One region of the Herbidospora sp. NBRC 101105 genome, then DNA from elsewhere that is predicted to be linked to it. Evidence: riboswitches for the same ligand, from Rfam matches in the RefSeq annotation. Region 1 holds a riboswitch; each other region holds the start of a gene.

Region 1 (5,328 bases):
TTGGCGAGCTTGTTGGCCAGCAGCAGGTCGAGCATCGAGGCCTCGTCGACGACGACCAGGTCGGCGTCGAGCGGGTTGTCGCGGTCGAAGGTCGGCTCGCCGCCGGGCCGCAGCTGCAGCAGGCGGTGGACGGTGGTCGCCTCGTGGCCGGTCAGCTCGGCCAGGCGTTTGGCGGCCCGCCCGGTCGGGGCGGCCAGGATGACCTTGGCGCGTTTGGCGCGGGCCAGCGTGACGACCGAGCGCACCGTGAAGCTCTTGCCGCAGCCGGGGCCGCCGGTCAGCACCGCCACCTTCTCGGTCAGCGCCAGCCGGACCGCCTGGTCCTGCTCCTTGGCCAGTTCGGCGCCGGTCTGCGTCTTCAGCCACGCCAGGGCCTGGGGCCAGTCGACGTCGGCGAAGGCGCGCAGCCGGTCGCGGGAGGAGCGCAGCAGCCCCAGCACCGTGGCGGCCAGCGAGCGTTCGGCGCGGTGGAAGGGCACCAGGTAGACCGCCGGGACGGCGCCCTCGGCGACCGGGACCTCCTCGCGGACCACGCCCTCCTCGGCGACCAGCTCCTCCAGGCAGGCCGCGACGAGCTCGGGCGGCACCGACAGGATCTTGACGGCGTCGGCGACCAGGTTGGGGGCCGGGAGGTAGACGTGGCCGTCGTCGGCCGCCTGGGACAGGGTGTAGCGCAGGCCCGCCTTGACGCGTTCGGGGCTGTCGGCGGCGATGCCGACCGCCTGGGCGATGGTGTCGGCGGTCTTGAAGCCGATGCCCCACACGTCGTCGGCCAGCCGGTAGGGCTCGGCGCGCACGACCTCGATGGAGGTCTCGCCGTACTGCTTGAAGATGCGGACCGCGATGGAGGTGGAGACGCCCACCCCCTGCAGGAAGATCATCACCTCCTTGATGACCTTCTGCTCCTCCCACGCCGCCGCGATCATCTTGGTGCGCTTGGGGCCCAGCCCCGGCACCTCCACCAGCCGGGCCGGCTCCTCCTCGATGACCCGCAGGGTGTCGACGCCGAAGTGGAGGGTGATGCGCTCGGCCATCTTCGGCCCGATGCCCTTGATCAGCCCCGACCCCAGGTAACGCTGGATGCCCTGGATCGTCGCCGGCAGGACGGTGGTGTACGACCAGACCTCGAACTGCCGCCCGTAGCGGGGATGGGAGGTCCAGCGGCCGGTCAGCCGCAGCGACTCGCCCGGCTGCGCGCCCAGCAGCGGGCCCACCACCGTCAGCAGGTCGGGGCCGGACCGTTCGGTGGCCACGCGCGCGATGGTGTAGCCGGTCTCCTCACTGGCGAAAGTGATCCGTTCGAGAACGCATTCGATCACCGAGCCCGATTCCACGCGCCAGAGCGTAGACCATAGCCTGGCCCCATGGTCTTGGAGAGTACGGCGCGGGCCCTCGCGCTACGGGTGGCCACCGAGCAGGCCGCCTCCCGCATCCCCGCTCTGGCGGTCGCGGTGATCCGCGGCGGCGAGCTGGTCTGGTCGGGCTACCGGGGACGCGTGGGCGAGGGCCCGCCGACGGCCTCCACGCAGTTCCGGGTCGGGTCGATCACCAAGAGCATGGTCGCCGTCATGATCATGCGGCTGCGCGACGAGGGGCTGCTGGACCTGCTCGACCCGCTGGAGAAGCACCTGCCCGGCACGCCCGCCGGCGAGGTGACGATCGCCCAGCTGCTCTCGCACACCGGCGGGCTGACCGCCGAGCCGCCCGGCCCGTGGTGGGAGCGCACGCCCGGGGTTCCGATGCCCGAGCTGGTCGGCATGCTCGACGCGATGACCGGCCGTCACCGGCCCGGCCGCCGCTTCCACTACTCCAACCTCGGGTTCGGGTTCCTCGGCGAGGTGGTGGCGCGCGTCCGGGGCCGGGGGTGGGCGCAGGCCGTCCACGACGAGGTGCTGATCCCGCTGGGCATGCGCGACACGACCGAGCGGCCCCGGGTCCCGCACGCCACCGGATACGCCGTGCACCCGTGGGCCGACGTGCTGCTGCCCGAGCCCGAGCACGACGCGGTCGCGCTGGCCCCCGCCGGGCAGATGTGGTGCACCCCGGCCGACCTGGCCCGGTGGGCGATCTTCGTCGGCGGCGACGGCGCCGGCGTCCTGCGCCCGGCCACGATGGCCGAGATGCGCGAACCGGCCACCGTCGAAGACGGCCCGTCGTGGACCTCCGGCTACGGCCTGGGCCTGCAGCTGCGCCGCCACAACGGCCGCCGCCTGGCCGGGCACACCGGCTCGATGCCCGGTTTCCTGGCCACCGTGTGGGCCGACCCGTCCGACGGCGTGGGCGTGCTGTTCCTGGCCAACACCACCAGCGGCGTCAAGGGCAACGCCCTGACCGGCGACCTGCTCGACATCCTCGACGAGCACGAACCCGCGCTGCCGGCCGAATGGCGGCCCGCCCCGGTCGACGACGACCTGCTGGCCCTGACCGGCCCCTGGTACTGGGGGCCGGCCGCCTACGTCCTGCGGGCCCTGCCCGGCCGGGGCCTGGCCCTGACGCCGGTCGGCGAGACCGGGCGCGCCTCCCGGTTCGCCGCGCTCGCCGACGGAACCTGGCTGGGCCTGGACGGTTACTACGCCGGCGAGACGCTTCGGGTGGTCCGCACCGGCGAGGGCGTACACCTCGATCTCAACACCTTCGTGTTCACCCGCGAGCCCTATGGGCCGCCCGGACCGGTGCCCGGCGGGGTCGACCCGGAGGGCTGGCGCTGACGTTACCCCCACAATGTGTTGATTGTCCAAGTTTGACCGATTCTGGGCTTTGTACTACCTTCTGGGGAACTCGAGGCGGTGTGACCTACGTAACCGCAGGTCAGCCGCCGAAGGAAGACAACTAGAGATCGCCGAATCCGCGCGCCCCGCGCGGAACCGGGGAACCAGCGAGGACCCGGTGATCACCTGACTCTCCCGATCACCACGCACACCCACCGGGTCCTCTGGGGTGAATCGGCCTGTCTGCCCCTCAACGACAGGCCGTAGGGCGGCTTCCACGCCCGAGTCCGTCAGCTAACCCGGTAGGCGCATGGAAGCAAGGAGTCAACCCCACCCATGCGAGCCCCCAAACCTGGAATCCGCGCTGTCCTGGCAACCGGTCTGATGACGGCGGCCCTGGTCACCGGCGGCACCGTCGCCGCTGTCGACCTGACCCCCAACGCCGTCGCCAACGCCGAGGCCGCCGCCCCCGCGGGGACGGCACCCGAGGGAGTCACCCTGGCCTACAGCCCTCTGCTGGAGGTCGCCAAGGGACTGCCCAAGGTCAGCGCCCAGCAGGTGCTCAACCTCGCCACCAGCCAGGTCGGCACGAGCGAGAACATGTACGGCGGCGGCACCAAGTTCCACCACTGGTACATGAACTCCGAGCGCGCGGCCGAGACCATCGCCCGTGACGGCGGAACCCGCTACGGCTACGCCAACGCCCCCTGGTGCGACATGTTCGTCAGCTGGGTCGGCAACCAGCTGGGCATCAGCCCGGTGCTCGGCGAGGACGCCTACACCGTCCGCCACGCCGAGTGGTTCGCCGAGAACAACCGCTGGGGCACCGTCCCGGCCCCCGGCGCGGTCGTGTTCTTCGACTGGAACGGCGGAAAGGACATCCACGACATCCAGCACGTCGGCTTCGTCATCAAGGACAACGGCGACGGCACCATCGAGACCGTGGAGGGCAACACCGGCAACGGCGTGGTCGAGGTCCGCGAGCGGCAGACCGCCGACGTCGTCGGATACGGCTACCCCGTCTACACGGCCTGACCCCACGGCCTAGAAGTTCTCCCCCAGCCAGGCCCGCCAGGCGCTCTCCGCCAGCGGCCTGGCGATCTCCCCCGGAAAGGCGTGGTGCTCCGCGACGACGGCGTCGCGGTAGCCGTGGACGAGCGTGATCAGCGACGTCGCGGTCACCACGCACAGGAACCCCGCCTCGGCGAACACGACCTGCGCGTCGTCGGGGTTCAGGCCGGGCACCGCGACGCGGCCCTTCTCCGGTGGCTGCCCCAGAGAGAAGGCGTCGAGAAAGGCCGCCCACACCCTCGCGGCATCGGGGGTGGGGCGGCCGATCTCGAACAACGCGTAGTCGGCGGTCACGCCCGGGAAGTGCCGCAGGTAGGCCTCCAGCTTGCGCAGGTAGAGACCGTCGCCCACCGACAGCGCGTCGTACTGGTCCTCCCAGTCGCCGGTCAGCAGCCCCGAGTGCACGAACCGCAACACCGTGCTGCCGCCCGACCGGCCCTCCAGCAGGTATTCGAACGCCATGAACGACCCGTCGGCCGCCGTGTCGGTCGTGAACGCCAGCCGCTCGCCCGGCTCCCAGCCGGTCACGGTGGCGTGGGTGGTGAACCCGGCGACCGTCTGACGGCCCGCGCCCCCGACCCCGGGTTCGAAGTCGTTGGCTCCCATGAACCACGAGTCGACGCCCGGCCCGGTCGCGATCGCCTCCCACACCTCCTCGGTCGTGGCGGGCAGGACGATTTCCTCACGGACCTCGAACTCGTGTGCCATGCGGCTCAGCCTAGCGAGACAGGTTCCGGTAGGCCCTCACCGAGAGCGGCGCGAAGATCGCCGTGATGACCAGCGGCCAGGCCAGCGCCAGTTCGAGCGCGTGCGCCGCCGCCCAGGTGTCGTTGGCCCAGCCGGGGTTGCCGAACAGCTCCCGGGCCGCCGCCGCCGTCGACGACAGCGGGTTCCAGTCGGCGATCACGCCCAGCCAGCCCGGCATCGTCGCCGGGGAGGTGATGGCGTTGGACAGGAAGCCGATCGGCCACACCAGGATCTGCAGGGCCATCACCGCCTCCGGGTTGCGGATCTTCAGCCCGAGCCAGATCCCCGCCCACAACAGCGCGAAGCGCAACCACAACAGCAGCCCGACGGCCGCCAGCGCGTCGCCGAACCCGTTGCGGGCGCTCCAGCCGACGGCCAGGCCGCTGACGATCAGCACCGTCAGCGACAACACCGTGGTGAGCATGTCGGCCGCCGCCCGGCCCGACACCACCGCCGAGGAGGCCATCGGCAGCGACCGGAACCGGTCGGTCACGCCCTTGGTGACGTCGTTGCCGATCGCGGTGAAGGTGCCCTCCAGGCCGAAGACCATCGTCATCGCGAACATGCCGGGCATCAGGAACTCGCGGTAGTCGCCGCCGGGCACCGCGATGCCGCCGCCCAGCAGGTAGCCGAACAGCAGCAGCACCATGACGGGGAACAGCAGCCCCGCGACGAGCTGGCCGGGGTTGGCGGTCCAGTGGGTGACCTCACGCCGGGTGACGGTCCAGCCGTCGGCGAGGGCCCAGGTCAGTCGGTTCACGCGTGACTCCTCGGGGCGGGCGCGGCCGGTCGGCGCCGGATA
Region 2 (5,328 bases), on a different contig from region 1:
TCTAAGTGGGGACATGAGTGTTCATGGTCCCACGGCACGCTAGCACCAACCGCTTACCGCTTTAGGAAGTTATTTCGGATAGAACGGACCGAACACGCTGTGTACATGAAACGGGGCCGATGGCGCGATCCATCGACCCCGGGCACCGTTAGTTCGATGCGCTATGTCACTACTTGACCTTGACGACGATCGTATTCGCCACCTTGTCATGAAGCGCCTGCTGCAGAGGCTTGTCCCAGAGCAGCCACAGAACGTTCAGGAGCGAGAACAGGCCCGCCACAAGGTTGATGATGGGGCCCACCACCGGAACAATCGCCAACGCGCGGATGAACTGCGGGCCGTACATGACGGCCGCGCGCTTGCCGGCGGTCTCGACGGAAAGTCCGGGCGTCGAGAGGGCGCCGCCCACCGGAATGACGCGGATTCCCATGACGATCTTTCCGAGGGTCTGTCCGCGCGACTTCAGCATGAAGAACTCGTAGGCGAACCAGGCCGTGGCGCTCACGAGCGTGATCAGGATCGTCGCGAGGGTGAAACCGCTGCCCTCAAGTGACGTCAGGTCGTCGGGGTTGAACGACGGCTGCGTGACCACCAGGGCCGTGATGGCGAACGACAACACGGCGAACACGACGCCGATGATGAGGCCGTCGACGATGCGGGCCACGAGCCGCTGCCACCAGTCGGCGAGGGGGGCCGGCACACCCGGGGGAAGGGCGTGGGCCGGGTAGCCGGGGTTGTAGGCGGGGGCGGAGTACTGCTGCTGGCCGTAGGTGCCCTGGGGCTGGCCGGGGTAGCCGGGCTGCTGCTGGTAGGACGGGGCCTGCTGCTGGCCGTAGCCCTGCTGGGGCTGCTGGCCGTATCCCGGCTGCTGCTGCCCATAGCCGGGCTGCTCGCCGTAGCCCTGCTGCGGCTGCTGGCCGTAACCCGGCTGCTGACCGTAGCCCTGCTGAGGCTGCTGCCCATAACCAGGCTGCTGGCCGTATCCGGGCTGCTGCTGACCGTAGCCGGGCTGCTCGCCGTAGCCCTGCTGCGGCTGCTGTCCATATCCAGGCTGCTGCCCGTAGCCCTGCTGAGACTGCTGCCCGTAACCAGGCTGCTGGCCGTAACCGGGCTGCTGTCCATAGCCGGGCTGCTGCTGCCCGTAGCCCTGCTGAGACTGCTGGCCGTAACCGGACTGCTGGCCGTAGCCCTGCTGCGGGTATCCCTGCTGGGGCTGCTGGCCGTATCCCTGCTGCCCCTGCTGGCCCTGCTGGGCGTAGGGGTCGTAGCCCTGTTGCTGCTGGCCGTAGACGGGCTGCTGGCCGGTGCCCCCGGTGGGGTTGCGGCTCACGATCGTCATGTCCGGGTCATAGTCCTGCGCGGGCTTGTCCTGGCCTTGCTGCCCTTCACGGTCGTCCGGGCGGTATGGCGGCTGGGCGCTCACCGTGTCACCTCACTTCGAGTACGCATGCGGTACACGTGAGACACGCACGCTTGACATAGCCAAAAGTATCGATAGCCGGATCTACAGTCACCTTCCCGGCCCGTTATGACCACCGTCAAGCACGCGGTTCCAAGTGCAGGATCATGCGTGTATTGCCCAAAGTGTTGGGTTTCACATGTTCAAGATCGAGGAATTCCGCGACGCCTTCGTCGTAGGAGGCGAGCAGTTCGGCGTACACCTCGGGAGAGACGGGGGTGCCGTTGATCTCCCGGAAGCCGTGGCGTTCGAAGAACGGGACCTCGAAGGTGAGGCAGAAGACGCGGCGCACCCCGAGTTCGCGCGCGGTCGCTATGAGGGCCCCGACGATCTCGTGGCCGATGCCCATGCCGCGGCAGGCCGGGTCGACCGCGACGGTGCGGATCTCGGCCAGGTCCTCCCACAACACGTGGAGCGCGCCGCAGCCCACCACCGCGCCGTCGAGCTCGGCCACCCAGAACTCCTGGACGTCCTCATAGAGCGTGACGGTGCTCTTCTTGAGCAGCCGGGGACCCGACCCGGAGTAGGAGTCGACGAACCGGCGGATCGCCCGGACGTCGGGGGTACGCGCGCGGCGGACCTTGACCATGCAAGGACCTTAACGGTCTCGCACAAATCGACGAAGCTCCCGGTCACACGTGGCGACCGAAACCCCCGTGGTCACCTGGGTTACAGTGGTCTCTTGCGTGATCTGTCCGTGATTGTTCGGTTGTCGAACCTAGACAGAAATCGCAGTTCCGGTTGAGCACGAACATGACGTGCACTAATGTCCAGGCGGCCGAGTCCTCCGCCTGAGGCGGAGGAGCCGGGGAACCACCCGGGCCGCCTCCGCGCGGCCCGACGGGGTGAATCCGCAAGGTAGGGCTGCTTCCGTCCGAACCCGTCAGCTAACCCGGCAGGCCCTCTGGAAGGAGCATGGTTGTTTCGTCGAACCGTCCGCAGGGTCGTGTTCGTGGGCTCGGCGCTGGCCCTCATCACCATCTGCGCCCCGGTGGTCTCCGCCACCGCCGACCCCGAGCCCACGCTGAAAGAGCTCACCGCCGAGGTCGAGAAGCTGCACGAGGAGATCGAGTCGCTCACCGAGCAGTACAACGGTGAGCGCGTCAGGCTCGACGAGGCCAAGCGCTCGGCCGCGGCGGCCAAGAAGACGCTCGACACCAGTGAGGCCGACCTGGAGGCCCGCCGCAAGCGCGCGATGGTGTTCGCCACCAACGCCTACATGACCGGCGGCGCCAGCGGGATCTCGCTGATGAACGCCCCCAACCCCGACGCCTACATGGACGTCGCCTCCACGACCTACGCGCTCCAGTTGCAGAGCGGCGAGGAGGTCGTCCAGCTCACCAAGGCGCGCAAGGCCGCCGAGCGGGCGCGCGTCAGCGCCAAGGCCCGCCAGGACGAGGTGAGCAAGCTCATCAAGAGCCTCGACAAGCGCGAGAACACGATCCGCGGCCTGATCAAGAAGACCGAGAGCCGGCTGTACGCCCAGGTCGCCGGCCAGGTGTCGGTGGCGAAGCGCCTGAGCCTGCCGGTCGTCGGCGACGGCAAGGCCGCCCAGGCGGTCAGGTGGGCGCTCACCCAGCAGCTCAAGCCCTACGTGTGGGGCGCCGAAGGACCCAACTCCTACGACTGCTCCGGCCTCATCATGGCGGCCTACGCCACGGTCGGCATCAGCATCCCCCACTACACCGGCAGCCAGTGGACGGCGGGCACGCACGTCTCACGCGAGGACATGCGCCCGGGCGACCTGGTGTTCTTCTACAACGACCTGCACCATGTGGGCCTCTACATCGGAGGGGGCTACATGATCCACGCTCCTCGCACGGGTGACGTCGTGCGGGTCGCGGCGATCGGCAACAGGCCGTTCGCGGGTGCCGTGAGGATCGCCGACTAAATCAAACGCCGTCGGGCCGCCCATGCGACGGCCTCGATGGCGGTGGCGACGCCGATGCGGTCGCAGATGCCGCGCAGCCGACGACGAACCGTCCGGCCGCTGACATCAAGGCTTCGCCCGACACGGTCGACGGTCACGCCCTTGGCCAGTTCGGCCAGCAGCAGCAACTCGTCGTCGGTCAGGCCGACGCGCTCGGTCTCGGAAACTGACATCGTGAGCCCCTCTCCCACGACGGATGATTCTCGCCACCCCTCAGGGAAGGTAAACGTCGGGGAGAAAGGACGTCAAGCAGCGGTATTGACACGCTCAGGCGTATGTGAACGCCTGGTAACACAAGGCCCCCACGTTCCGTGGGGGCCTCACCTGCTGCTGAACGCGAAATCAATGGCTGGGGCGTACCAGCGGGAACAGGATTGTTTCGCGAATGTTTTTTCCTGTGAAGGCCATGATCATGCGGTCGATGCCCGCTCCCATACCGCCTGTGGGGGGCATCGCGTATTCCAGGGCCTGCAGGAAGTCCTCGTCGAGCTGCATCGCCTCGGCGTCGCCGCCGGCCGCCAGGATCGACTGCTCGGTGAGGCGGCGGCGCTGCTCGATCGGGTCGACCAGCTCCGAGTAGGCGGTGCCGAGCTCGGTGCCGAAGCCGATCAGGTCCCACTTCTCGGTCAGCAGCGGATTCTCCCGGTGCTGACGGGTCAGCGGGGAGGTCTCCAGCGGATAGTCCATCACGAACGTGGGCTGGACGAGGGTGTGCTCGACGAGCGCCTCGAAGATCTCCTGCACGAGCTTGCCCTGGCCCCATTTCGGGTCCCAGTGGATCTCGCGCCGGTCGGCCAGCTTCCGCAGCGCCTCAAGCGGCGTCTCGGTGGTGATCTCCTCGCCGAGGGCCTGGGAGACCGAGCCGTAGAGGGTGATGCGCGGCCACTCGGCCAGGCCGAGGTCGATCTCCTGGTCGCCGTGGCGGACGACGCTGGTGCCGAGCGCGGCCACGACGGCCTTCTGGTACATGCGCTGGGTCAGGTCGGCCATGTCGTTGTAGTCGAGGTAGGTGCCGTAGGCCTCGAGCATGGTGAACTCGGGGTTGTGGGTCGAGTCGGCGCCCTCGTTGCGGAAGTTGCGGTTGATCTCGAAGACCTTCTCGATGCCGCCGACGACCAGCCGCTTGAGGTAGAGCTCGATCGCGATGCGAAGGTAGAGCTCCATGTCGTAGGCGTTGATGTGGGTCTTGAACGGCCGGGCCGCCGCGCCGCCGTGGATCGGCTGCAGCATCGGCGTCTCGACCTCGAGGTAGCCCTCTTCGTGCCAGAAGTCGCGCACCGCGCGCACGGTGGCGCTGCGGATGTGGGCCATCTTGCGGGCCTCGTCGTTGACGATGAGGTCGACGTAGCGCAGCCGGACGCGGGCCTCGGGGTCGCTGAGGCCGGCGTGCTTCTCGGGCAGCGGGCGCAGGCACTTGGCGGTGATCGCCCACGAGTCGGCCATGATCGACAGCTCGCCGCGCTTGGAGGTGATGACCTCGCCCGTGATGCCGACGTGGTCGCCCAGGTCGACGTCGCGCTTCCAGGCCGCCAGCGACTCTTCGCCGAGCCGGTCGAGCGACAACATGATCTGGAGGTCGCCCGAGCCGTCGCGGATGGTCGCGAAGCAGAGCTTGCCGCCGATCCGGGAGAGCATCACGCGACCGGCCACGCCGACGGTCTCGCCGGTCGCGGCGCCCGCCTCGAGGCCGGCGTGTTTCGCACGGACCTCCGCGTTGGTCGCGGTCCGCGGGTAGTTCACCGGATAGGGGTCGACGCCTTCGGAGATCAGACGGTCCAGCTTTTCGCGGCGGACGCGCATCTGCTCCGGAAGCTCGTTCAGCTCTTCGCTCACGGCACTACAGATTAGCGGCGTTTAGGCGGTGTTTCGGGCGTAGACCAGCCGCAGGCCGATGAGGGTGAGCCAGGGTTCGTGTACGTCGATCGTGCGCGCCTCGCTG
Region 3 (5,328 bases), on a different contig from region 1:
CATGCCCTGGTGAACCACCTGGTGTACGAATCTCTCTGGGCGCCCGAACTGCTCGCCGGCCGCAGCCCGGCCGAGATCGGCGACGTCTTCGACGGCGACCTCATCGGCGACGACGCCGTCAAGGCGTTCGACTTCGCCGCGCACGCCGCCGTCACCGCCGCCTCGGCGGAGGGCGTGCTCGACCGCACCGTGCACCTGTCGTTCGGAGACGTGCCGGGACGCGAGTACGTCACCGAACTGTTCGCCGACGCCCTGATCCACACGTGGGACCTGTCGAACGCCATCGGCGTGGCCGACCGGCTCGACCCGGAGCTCGTCTCGCTCTGCGCCGACTGGTTCGCCGGCTGCGAGGAGGGTTACCGCAGCTCGGGCATCATCGGCGGGCACGTGCCGGTGCCGGAGAACGCCGACGCGCAGACGCGGCTGCTGGCCGCCTGGGGACGCCGGGCCTCCTGACGGGGCCTCCGGCTAACGGCCCGTGGGCCGCTTGCCGTGGTTGGCCTTCTTCTTGCGGCGGGCCTTGGACTTGCGCTGTCGTTTACCCATTGGCCCACTGTGCGCCTCGTGCGAGCACCTGTCCACCTCCCATGTTCCAACATTTTCTATGCGATGATTTGTTGGAACATGTTTGAGAGGGGGAGCTGATGCTGGCCCAGCAGAGGCAACAGGCGATCCTCGAACGGGTCCGGCGCACGGGCGGGGTGCGGGTCGCCGACCTCGTCCGCGACCTGGGCGTCTCCGACATGACGATCCGCCGCGACCTCGAGGCGCTGGCCGATCGCGGTCTGATCGAGAAGGTGCACGGCGGCGCCACCGTCGCCGGGCCGGGGTCGACCGAGGAGCCCGGGTTCGCCGCCAAGTCGGTGCGGCAGCAGCCCGAGAAGGAGGCCATCTCCCGCGCCGCCGCCCACCTGGTCCGGCCGGGCAGCGCGGTCGCCCTGTCGGCCGGCACCACGACCTGGACCTTCGCCCACCACCTCGTCGACGTGCCCGACCTGACCCTCATCACCAACTCGGTCCGGGTGGCCGAGGTGTTCCATCGGTCCGGGCGGCCCGGCCAGACGGTCGTGCTGGTGGGAGGCGTGCGCACGCCGTCCGACGCCCTCGTCGGGCCGATCGCGGTGCAGGCGATCAGGTCGCTCAACGTCGACACGCTCGTCCTCGGGGTGCACGGCATGAACGCGCGGGCCGGATTCACCACCCCCAACCTGCTGGAGGCCGAGACCGACCGCGAGCTGGTGGCCGCCGCGCAGCAGCTCGTGGTGCTGGCCGACCACACCAAGTGGGGCACCGTCGGCATCTCCACCATCGCCCGGCTCGACCGGGCCGATGTTCTCGTCACCGATTCCGGCCTGGACAAGGAGGCGCGCGACGAACTGGCCGGCCACGTCGGCGAGCTGATCGTCGCCGAACCCGCATGAACCGCCATCTGACCCACCTGGCCGACGGCCGGGAGCTCATCTACTTCGACCTCCACGAGCGCGACCACTCCGCCAAGGACCTGCGCGACCTGCCGCCCCGGCCCGACCCCTCGGAGCTGCGGCACGACCCGGTGCTCGACGAGTGGGTGGCCGTCGCCGGCCACCGGCAGACCCGCACCCATCTCCCCCCGCCCGAGGAGTGCCCCCTCTGCCCCGGCCGCCCCTGGTCGGAGATCCCCTCGGCCTACGACGTGGCCGTGTTCGAGAACCGGTTCCCCTCGTTCAGCGGGCCCATCGGGCGCTGCGAGGTGGTCTGCTTCACCGACGACCACGACGCCTCGTTCGCCGGCCTGAGCGACGAGCGGGCCGGGCTGGTGATGGACGCCTGGGTCGACCGCACCCGCGAGCTGTCCGCGCTCGACGGGGTGGAGCAGGTGTTCTGCTTCGAGAACCGGGGCGCCGAAATCGGTATCACTCTCCCCCATCCGCACGGGCAGATCTATGCGTATCCCTATGTGACACCCCGCACCCAGCGGATGCTCACCGTCGCCCGGCCCGGCTCGCTCGCGGCCGTGGTGGCGGAGGAGCGTGCCGGGGAGCGGGTGGTCGCCGCGAACGACCACTGGACGGCCTTCGTGCCGAGGGCCGCCCGGTATCCGTTCGAGGTGCACCTCTATCCCCACCGGCAGGCGCCCGACCTGCCCTCGCTCACTCCCGAGGAGCGGGCGGCGTTCGGGCCGCTCTACACCGGGGTGCTGCGGGCCCTCGACGGGTTGTTCGGGGTCCGTATGCCGTATGTGGCCGCCTGGCACCAGGCGCCGGTTCGCTGGGGAAGGGAGGTGGCGTACGTGCACATGGAGCTCTTCAGCATCAGGAGGGCGCCGGAGAAGCTGAAGTACCTGGCAGGTAGCGAATCCGGTATGGGAGCGTTCGTCAACGACGTGCGGCCCGAGGAGGCGGCCTCTATGCTCAGGGCTGCATCGGGAAAGATGGGGCGCCAGATCACGGATTGATCTCCGTATGGTCGCAACTTTAAGTAGCACTTGCCTCGTCTTTACCATTACTATCCACACGAACCCGCCGAGACCTCGGCGGACTGCCTAATCCCGGGCGTGTCGCCCGGGAGCCGGGGACCCACCAGAACCTGGGGTGCAGGCGCGATCGAGCGCCCGGGCTTCTCCGCCCGAATCCGTCAGCTAACCCGGCCGGCGCAAGGAGAGGAGTGGGCGCTGCCCGCCACGACGCACCGACGCAACCGCCGGTTGTTCCTCCTTCCGGTGGCGGCCCTGGTGGCCGCTTTCTGCGCCGCGCTGGTGCCCGGCCCCGCCGTCGCGGCCCCCAAGCCCGACGCCGACAAACTGCGCAAGCAGCTGTCGAGCCTGGAGAAGAAGGTCAACTCGCTGATCGCGCAGTACCACGCGGCGCGCGACGACCTCGCCAAGGCCAAGACGGCGTCCAAGGCCGCCCAGGAGAAGCTGGAGAAGGCGCACGCCGACTTCGCGGCGGCCCAGCGCGAGATGGCCCGGCTGGCCGGGCTCAGCTACCAGTCGGTCCCCGGCAACGGCGGGATCGTGCTGCCGCCCGGCATGGGCATGTCGCCGCTCGCGATGCAGCTCGGCAACGAGCAGGCCGCGATCGTGCGCAACTACAAGCAGAAGGAGCAGGCGCGGGCGCAGGCGGCGGCCGAGGCCAAGGGCCTGATCGCCGAGATCGACAAGAAGTCCAAGGACATCGAGAGGCGCCGCGTGGAGGCGGAGGACCTCATCGACGACATCAAGGACCGGCTCGACGACCTGATCCCGATCGGCCCCGGCAAGCTCGCCAACGGCGGCTGGGCCCCGCAGCTGCCGACCGGCGCCGACAACATCACCGCCCGCACCCGCCTCATGCGCGAGGAGGCCAAGGCGGCCTTCAAGCTGAACAACTCGATCGGCTGCTTCCGCGTCGACACCATGGGCGAGCACCCGCTCGGCCGCGCCTGCGACTTCATGATGACGACCGGCGGCGCGATGGCCACGGGTTCGGCCAAGATCCTCGGCGACCAGCTCGCCGAGTGGGCCCTGAAGAACCGCACCAAGCTCGGCGTGAAGTACGTCATCTGGCGGCAGCGCATCAACAGCGGCACCGGCTGGCGCTTCATGAGCAACCGCGGTGGCAACACCGCCAACCACTACGACCACGTTCACATCTCGATGTTCTGAGCCCCGACCCCACCGGCCGGCCCGCCCTGACCCCGCGAGCCGACCGCGCACGACTCCCCCGCCCGCCCCGGCGCCGAGCCCGCGATCGACCCATCGCGAACCCGGCCCGCACCCGCCATGAACCGACCCCCCGGATGGCTGGAACCGCGTCAGACCCCCGCGAAACGGCCGCCCCGCCCAGGGAGTTCTCAGGCAGAAGCACTACCCTGACCCCAAAACCCCCACAAAGCTCATCGAACCCCCCGTAAGCTCTCAAAGACCAACTGCCCCACCCCACGATCACGCGGGTGTGCGCGCCCTGCCCCCGCGGTGCGCACGCCCGCGTGATCATCCTTCGGAACCCGAAGTAAGTGATCACCTACAGAAGCGCCCGAAGGTTTACCCGGATTCGATAACGATCATGTTTCGGCATTTATCCGGGCGCTGGTTACACGCACGTGAATTCTGCTGCAAAGAACCGTCGCCCGGACGGGTGCACGAGCCCCCCAACTGGAGCCCCAACCGCCTCCCACCAGGAAAGTCGCCCGCCGCACCGTGTTTACCTCCGGCCCCGCCATCCCCACAGATAAAAGTTTCAACGACAGGCCCGTTGACACCCGACTTATCCCGAAATTAGCTTATGGAACGGTACACCTCGGGACTGTTGTGGCACCTGTGTCAGCTGTGACTCATCGCAGCCGGCCGGGCACGGATCCCGACACTCTCCCTCCCATGCCACGCGAGAGGACCAGCGTGAGATCCGCTGATTTTTCCCCGGCCCGCGGCCACCGGGCCCGCCGTCTCGGCTCGGCAGTCGGGCTCACCCCCCAATAGGGGGCCCGAACTCAAATCGACTTCGATGCGGAAGTTGACGTTAAAGCCGAACAAATAGTGTGCTCCGCCGGTCATCTCATTCTTTGAGATCCGGAACGACTCGGGGCATTCTCTCGCGTGCGGAAAAGCTCAGGAGAACAAGGTCGTGGGGTCTGATTCAGCGAATTGGCTCGACACCGCCTATGAATGGCTGGTGAGGTCGAGCGCCAACGGGAGTTGGCGAGACATCGTCCCGCTCGGGTTGGCGGGTCTGCTCGTCTGGGGTCTGTGGATCTACCGGGTCGTGTTGTCCCGGCTGGCCAAGCCCGTCGTCAACGGTTACCGCGCGTCCGTCTCGGTCGTGGTGCCGTCGTTCCGCGAGGACGCGGAGATCCTGGTCCGGTGCCTGGGGAGCTGGCTCGCCCAGAACCCGGGCGAAGTGATCATCGTGGTCGACGTCGCGGACACCGAATGCCACGCGAAGCTGCGGGAGGTCAACGACCCCCGGCTGCGTGTGCTCGTCTACGAACACTCGGGCAAGCGGTCGGCGCTGGGGGTCGGCATCCGGGCCGCCCGCGGCGACATCGTGGTGTTCGCCGACTCCGACACCTGGTGGGAGCCCGGCCTGCTCGACGCCGTGCAGATGCCCTTCGAGGACCCGCAGGTCGGTGGCGTCGGCACCCAGCAGAACGTGTTCCAGCGCACCACCAGCGTCTGGCGGCGCATCGCCGACTGGCTGGTCAACCTGCGTTACTACGACTACGTGCCGGCCATGGGCAGCCGTGGTGGCGTGGCCTGCCTGTCCGGCCGCACCGCCGCCTACCGCCGGTCGGCGATCCTGCCGGTCGTCCACCACCTGGAGAACGAGTTCTTCCTCGGCCGCCGCTGCATCGCCGGCGACGACGGGCGGCTCA
Region 4 (5,328 bases), 1.4 Mb from region 1:
GCTGCGCGCCGTGGCCAGGTTCGAGCCGCGCAAGCGGGCCCGGCTGGGGTCGGCGCCGATAGCGGCCCAGCTCGAGAACGACAAGAAGTTCCGGGAACTGGTCGCCGAGTCGCTCACCCAGGCCTGGCCCGAACTGGTCGCCTCGCTCGCCGAGGAGACGATTCCGCCCGCCGCCGAGCCCGTGCTGGTCGCGGCGGCAGCCTATCTGACCCGGCCGCCCGGGTGGGCCTCGATGGTCGAACTGGCGCGCGAAGACCTCGACCAGGCCGCCGCCCTCGACAGCCAGCGCGAGCAGGCCGAAGGGCGGCTCAAGGAGCAGCTCGCCCAGCAGCGCACCGCCGCCAAGGAGGAGATCGACCGGGTCCGCGAGCAGCTCAGAGCGGCCCGCGCCGAGAACACCGACCTGCGCCGCAAACTCCACGACGCCCGCGAGCGGGCCAAGGCCGCCGAGCAGCGGGCCGGCGAGCTCGAGGCCGCCACGGCCGACGCCCGCGCCCGGATCGCCGGGGCCGGGGCCGCCGCCGAGACCGAGGTGCGCCGCCTCAAGGAGCGCCTGGCCGAGGCCGAGCGGCACCTGGAGGCCAGCCGCCGCGCCGCCCGCGAGGGCCGGTCGGTGGAGGACGCCCGCATCCGCGTGCTCATGGACGCCCTCGAAGACGCCGCCAAGGGCCTGCGCAAGGAACTGGCCCTGCCGACCACGATCAGCCGGCCGGCCGACTACGTGACCGCCGTCAGCGGCACCGCCCCGTCGGTGCGCGACGTGCCGGCCCGCGCGCTGGCCGACGACGACCCGCAACTGCTCGACCAGCTCCTCGCGATACCGAACCTCCACCTGATCATCGACGGCTACAACGTGACCAAGTCGGGTTACGGCACGCTCACCCTCGCCGACCAGCGGCAGCGCCTGCTGACCGGGCTCGGCGGGCTGGCCGTCCAGGTGCGGGTGGAGATCACGTGCGTGTTCGACGGCGCCGAGCTCGACGGCCCGGTCCAGGTGTCGGCGCCCCGGGGGGTGCGGGTGGCGTTCAGCGCGCCCGGTCAGATAGCCGACGACCTCATCCGGCAGATGGTCCAGATCGAGCCGCCGGGCCGCGCCATCGCGGTGGTGTCGTCCGACCGCGAGGTCGCGGTCTCTGTCCGGAAGATGGGCGCTCGTCCGGTTCCTTCCATATTGCTCCTCCGCCGCCTTGGCCGTGCGTGATCACGTCGTCGCCCCACGTGATGACCTGCGCGAATACCGGCGAATCGGTTGAGGGTACATGATCGCCTGAGTAAAGTCCCGACCCAGGTCTGTCCGGTATGGAGGGGGTTTCGGGCGTGCGTGGGCGGGTACCGGCCGTGGCTGGTTTTGCGGCGTTCGTTCTGCTTCTTCCGATCACGGGGGCGGCGGCCGATCCCAAGCCGACCATCCCCCAGGCCAAGGCCAAGCTCGCGAAGCTGAACAAGCAGGCCGACCAGTTGGTCGAGGAGTACAACCAGGCCAACGAGAAGTACAAGAAGTCGAAGAAGCAGTACGACCTGATCAACGCCGGCTTCAAGAAGCAGAACGTGAAGGTCGAGACGCTCCGGGCGGGCGTGGTGGGCCTGGCGGTCTCCAGCTACCAGACGGGCGACATCCGCAGCCTCTCGGGCATGTTCGGCACCGCGGCCCCCCAGAACGCCCTCAGCGGCATGGCGATCATCAACCAGCTCGCCACCAGCCGCCAGCTCCGGCTCACCGAGTTCGAGGACGCCATCGCGGGCCTGAAGCAGCAGCGCGACCAGCGCAAGGCGGCCTTCGAGGAGGCCGCCGAGGTCCGCGCCGACCTGGCGGCCAAGAAGAAGAAGACCGACAAGATGGTCGACGAGCAGATGAAGCTGCTCCGCGAGCTGGGCGCCTTCAACCCGGGCAACCCGCAGAGCACCGGCCAGGTCTACAACGGCCCCGCCTCCGGCAACGCCCGCGCCGCCCTCGACTTCGCCTTCGCCCAGATCGGCAAGCCCTACCAGTACGGCGGCACCGGCCCCGGCGCCTGGGACTGCTCCGGGCTCGTCCAGGCCGCCTGGCGGGCCGGCGGCGTGAGCCTGCCGCGCACCAGCTACGAGCAGTGGGCCTGGGGCAAGAACCGCCAGGTGCCGATCAGCGACCTCCAGGCCGGAGATCTGGTCTGGCACAGCGGTTTCGGACACGTCGGCCTCTACACCGGACAGGGCTCGGTCGTGCACGCGCCGCAGACCGGCGACGTGGTGAAGATCACCCCTCTTGCGCAGTACAACCCCGACAAGGCCGTTCGTCCCTAGCGTGTCGTATGGGGCTTTTTTCGGGTTCTGTGACAAGGGGTGTGACCAGAGTCACATCACCCTCCTAAATCCCGCGATATGCAGGCGTTTTCGAATAGCGCCGGAGTTTATCTGATCTTTATCTTCTGCCAAAACTTTGCCGACTTATGGCGGAGTCGGTAACTTCTGGCTTCGCGACGAGCAAGCCATGCCGTCCGCGGACAGTCCGGCGCGTAGCCGCCGATGTCTTAATAAAGATCCATGTGTCGCACGTCACGCGACACAGCCGAATCCATGCAGCCAGGAGGCATGGAGCCGGGGACCCAAAAGGTTCCCCAGCGGAGCCAGGGGTGAATCGGTGAGAATTCCGCGCCGTAGGGCTACTTCCCTGCCCGAATCCGTCAGCTAACCCGGTAGGCATCAGAGGAAGATCCAAGGAGCAATCCTGTCCACAACCCCCGCATGCCTGTCCCGCATCGCCCGCCTCTCCCTTGGCGGCGTCACGCTCACGGCCTCGGTCGGAGCGGTCGTGGCGCCTCCCGCGCGGGCCGATGAGGTGACGGTCACCGTCACGAGGAACACCACGGCGGTCCCGGCCTCGGGAGAGGCGGCGCCCGCCGCTCCCTCGGCCGCGAAGACCCAGGCCAAGAGCAGGTCCGCCAAGCGCGTCAAGAAGCTCAGCAAGGCCCAGCGCCAGCGGGTCCAGGCGAGCAAGGCGGTGGCCGTCGCGAAGAAGCAGATCGGCGACCCCTACCGGTGGGGCGCCACCGGTCCCGGCGCGTTCGACTGTTCCGGCCTGGTCCAGTTCGCCTGGCGCAAGGCGGGCGTCAAACTGCCCCGTACCACCTGGTCGCAGAAGAGCTCGGTGAAGAAGAAGATCAGCTGGAAGGCGATGCAGCCGGGCGATCTCGTGTTCACCAGCGGCGGCGGCCACGTGGGCATCTACGTCGGCCACGGCAAGATGATCCACTCCCCGAACTCCGGTTCGCGGGTGCGGATCGACAAGCTGGACACCTACCGCAAGCGCACCTTCGTGGGCGCGGTCCGGCCCGGGATCTAGACACCCCCGGCGAAGTACCGATCGGCCCCGTCCGCCTCCTTCCCGGCGGGCGGGGCCGCGGTGTTTGTACCATCCGTTGGCATGCGGTTCCTGGTGACGGTCAGTGTGCTGCTGGCCGTCCTGTCCGCCGGGCAACCCCCGAAGGTCCTGTACGGCCAGAGCTGGCCCGTCGCCGTCCACGGTCAGCATGTCCACGTGCTGGCGGCCGACCGGCGTTTCCCCGGGCTGGCCGGGGAGGCCGACCGGGCCGCCGAGGCCGTGGCGCGGGTGTGGGGCGCGCCGGTGACCGCCACCGTCCTGGCGCCCGCCACGACCGAGCGGGCCGCCGAGATCGCCCGTCCCGCCCCGGTGACCGGCATGGCCGCCCTGGCGGGCCCCGGCTTCGTGGTGATCGAGCCGCACGGCTGGGCCTCGCTCTCGGCCCAGGGGAGAGTGATCGTGCTCGCCCACGAGCTCACCCACGTCGCCACCGGGGCCGCGACCCGGCCCGACATGCCCGTCTGGCTCGTGGAGGGCTACGCCGACTACGTCGGCTACCGTGACAGCGGGCTGCCGACAGGGGTGGTGGCCGCCGAGCTCGCCGCCGACCGGCGGGCGCCACGGGAGCTGCCGACACGAGACGACTTCCGCGCGGGGGGCGCGCGGGTCCCGCAGGCCTACCAGGAGGCCTGGCTCGCCTGCCGCTACATCGCCGAGCGCTACGGCGAGGCCGCGCTGACCGCCCTCTACCGGGCGGCCCAGGCCGATCCGGCCACGGCGCTGCGGCGCACGCTGGGCGTCGGCGAGGCCGAGCTGACCGCGGCCTGGCGCGACTACGTGATACGAAGTGTTCCGGAGGCGGAGTGGAACGTACGGGGATGAAGGCCGCGGCCGTGGCCTTGGCGGGGCTCGGGGTGGCGATCGCCGCGGTGGTGGCGGTGACCACGCCGTGGCACGCGCTCGCCGCCGGCGCGCCCGAGGTGCGGCCCGATCCGGTCCGCGACTTCGGGGCCGCCGAGATCGCCCGCGCCGAGGCCTTCGACGCCGCCACCAGCCTGCCGTCCTACCTGTCGCTCGCCGTCACGCTCGTGATCGCGGGGGTGCTCGTCGCCACCCCGCTGGGGGCCCGGCTGATCGACCGGCTCCGGGGCCCCTGGTGGCTGCGGGCGCTGCTCGCGGTGGCCGGGATCTCCGTGGTCTCGCTGGCGATCCGGTGGCCGCTCGGCGTGTGGTTCGAGACGGTGCTGCGCGACTACGGCCTGTCCACCCAGAACTGGGCGACCTGGAGCGCCGACCGGCTGAAGAACTTCGGCCTCCAGCTGCTGTTGTCGGCCGTCATGGTCGTGGTGGTCATCGCGCTGGCCCGCCGGTGGCCGCGCCGCTGGTGGATCCCCGCCTCGCTCGGGGCGTTCTCGCTGACGCTGGTGTTGTCGTTCCTCTACCCGGTCGTCGTCGAGCCGGTCTTCAACGACTTCCGGCCGCTCCCGCAGGGGCCGCTGCGCGCGAGCCTGCTGGCGATGGCCGAGCGCGACGGGGTGCCGGTCGACGACGTCCTGGTCGCCGACGCCTCCCGGCGCACGACCGCGCTCAACGCCTACGTCTCGGGGTTCGGCGCGACCCGGCGCATCGTCGTCTACGACACGCTGCTGCAGGTGCCCGAGCCCGAGATCGAGCTGATCGTGGCCCACGAACTTGGCCACGCCAAGACCGACGACGTCCTCCACGGCACCCTCGTCGGGGCACTGGGGGCGGCGTTCGGGGCGTGCGGGCTGTTCGTGGCGGGCAACCTGCTGCGCCGCCGGACCGGGGTGCCGTCGCTGGGCGACCCGAAGGCGGCGGCGCTGCTGGTCGGGCTCGTCTCGCTCGGCACGGTGCTCTCGGGGCCCGCGCAGAACCTCGTCAGCCGCCACATCGAGGCCCGCGCCGACGCCCACGCCCTGGCGATCACCGAAGACCCGGTCACCTTCGCCGCCATGCAGCGCAACCTGGCCGTCCGCAACATCTCCGACCTGAGCCCGAGCCCGCTGGAG

The links. A riboswitch is a leader RNA that binds a small molecule or an ion and turns the genes downstream of it on or off. The one in region 1 is predicted to bind cyclic di-AMP.
Region 2: it holds a riboswitch for cyclic di-AMP, as region 1 does, so the genes downstream of both, QSK34_RS15900 (C40 family peptidase) here and QSK34_RS08925 (CHAP domain-containing protein) in region 1, are expected to answer to the same signal.
Region 3: it holds a riboswitch for cyclic di-AMP, as region 1 does, so the genes downstream of both, QSK34_RS29565 (coiled-coil domain-containing protein) here and QSK34_RS08925 (CHAP domain-containing protein) in region 1, are expected to answer to the same signal.
Region 4: it holds a riboswitch for cyclic di-AMP, as region 1 does, so the genes downstream of both, QSK34_RS02755 (C40 family peptidase) here and QSK34_RS08925 (CHAP domain-containing protein) in region 1, are expected to answer to the same signal.

Annotation. Positions count from the first base shown of each region.
Region 1 covers NZ_BSSX01000001.1:2,006,113-2,011,440, forward strand. The annotation lists gene recD2 (SF1B family DNA helicase RecD2) at 1-1,334, opposite strand, end outside; gene QSK34_RS08920 (serine hydrolase domain-containing protein) at 1,365-2,708, shown strand; cyclic di-AMP (ydaO/yuaA leader) riboswitch at 2,828-3,032, shown strand; gene QSK34_RS08925 (CHAP domain-containing protein) at 3,093-3,743, shown strand; gene QSK34_RS08930 (SRPBCC family protein) at 3,753-4,487, opposite strand; gene QSK34_RS08935 (ABC transporter permease) at 4,498-5,286, opposite strand.
Region 2 covers NZ_BSSX01000003.1:427,789-433,116, reverse strand. The annotation lists gene QSK34_RS15910 (RDD family protein) at 170-1,339, opposite strand; gene QSK34_RS15905 (amino-acid N-acetyltransferase) at 1,539-2,048, opposite strand; cyclic di-AMP (ydaO/yuaA leader) riboswitch at 2,226-2,376, shown strand; gene QSK34_RS15900 (C40 family peptidase) at 2,379-3,350, shown strand; gene QSK34_RS15895 (LuxR C-terminal-related transcriptional regulator) at 3,347-3,562, opposite strand; gene lysX (bifunctional lysylphosphatidylglycerol synthetase/lysine--tRNA ligase LysX) at 3,732-5,189, opposite strand; gene QSK34_RS15885 (type III pantothenate kinase) at 5,244-5,328, opposite strand, start outside.
Region 3 covers NZ_BSSX01000007.1:611,700-617,027, reverse strand. The annotation lists gene QSK34_RS29580 (TIGR03086 family metal-binding protein) at 1-456, shown strand, start outside; gene QSK34_RS37970 (50S ribosomal protein bL37) at 469-546, opposite strand; gene QSK34_RS29575 (DeoR/GlpR family DNA-binding transcription regulator) at 645-1,421, shown strand; gene QSK34_RS29570 (galactose-1-phosphate uridylyltransferase) at 1,418-2,434, shown strand; cyclic di-AMP (ydaO/yuaA leader) riboswitch at 2,509-2,646, shown strand; gene QSK34_RS29565 (coiled-coil domain-containing protein) at 2,699-3,622, shown strand; gene QSK34_RS29560 (glycosyltransferase family 2 protein) at 4,581-5,328, shown strand, end outside.
Region 4 covers NZ_BSSX01000001.1:600,372-605,699, forward strand. The annotation lists gene QSK34_RS02745 (NYN domain-containing protein) at 1-1,201, shown strand, start outside; gene QSK34_RS02750 (C40 family peptidase) at 1,339-2,280, shown strand; cyclic di-AMP (ydaO/yuaA leader) riboswitch at 2,534-2,694, shown strand; gene QSK34_RS02755 (C40 family peptidase) at 2,789-3,319, shown strand; gene QSK34_RS02760 (gluzincin family metallopeptidase) at 3,401-4,180, shown strand; gene QSK34_RS02765 (M48 family metallopeptidase) at 4,177-5,328, shown strand, end outside.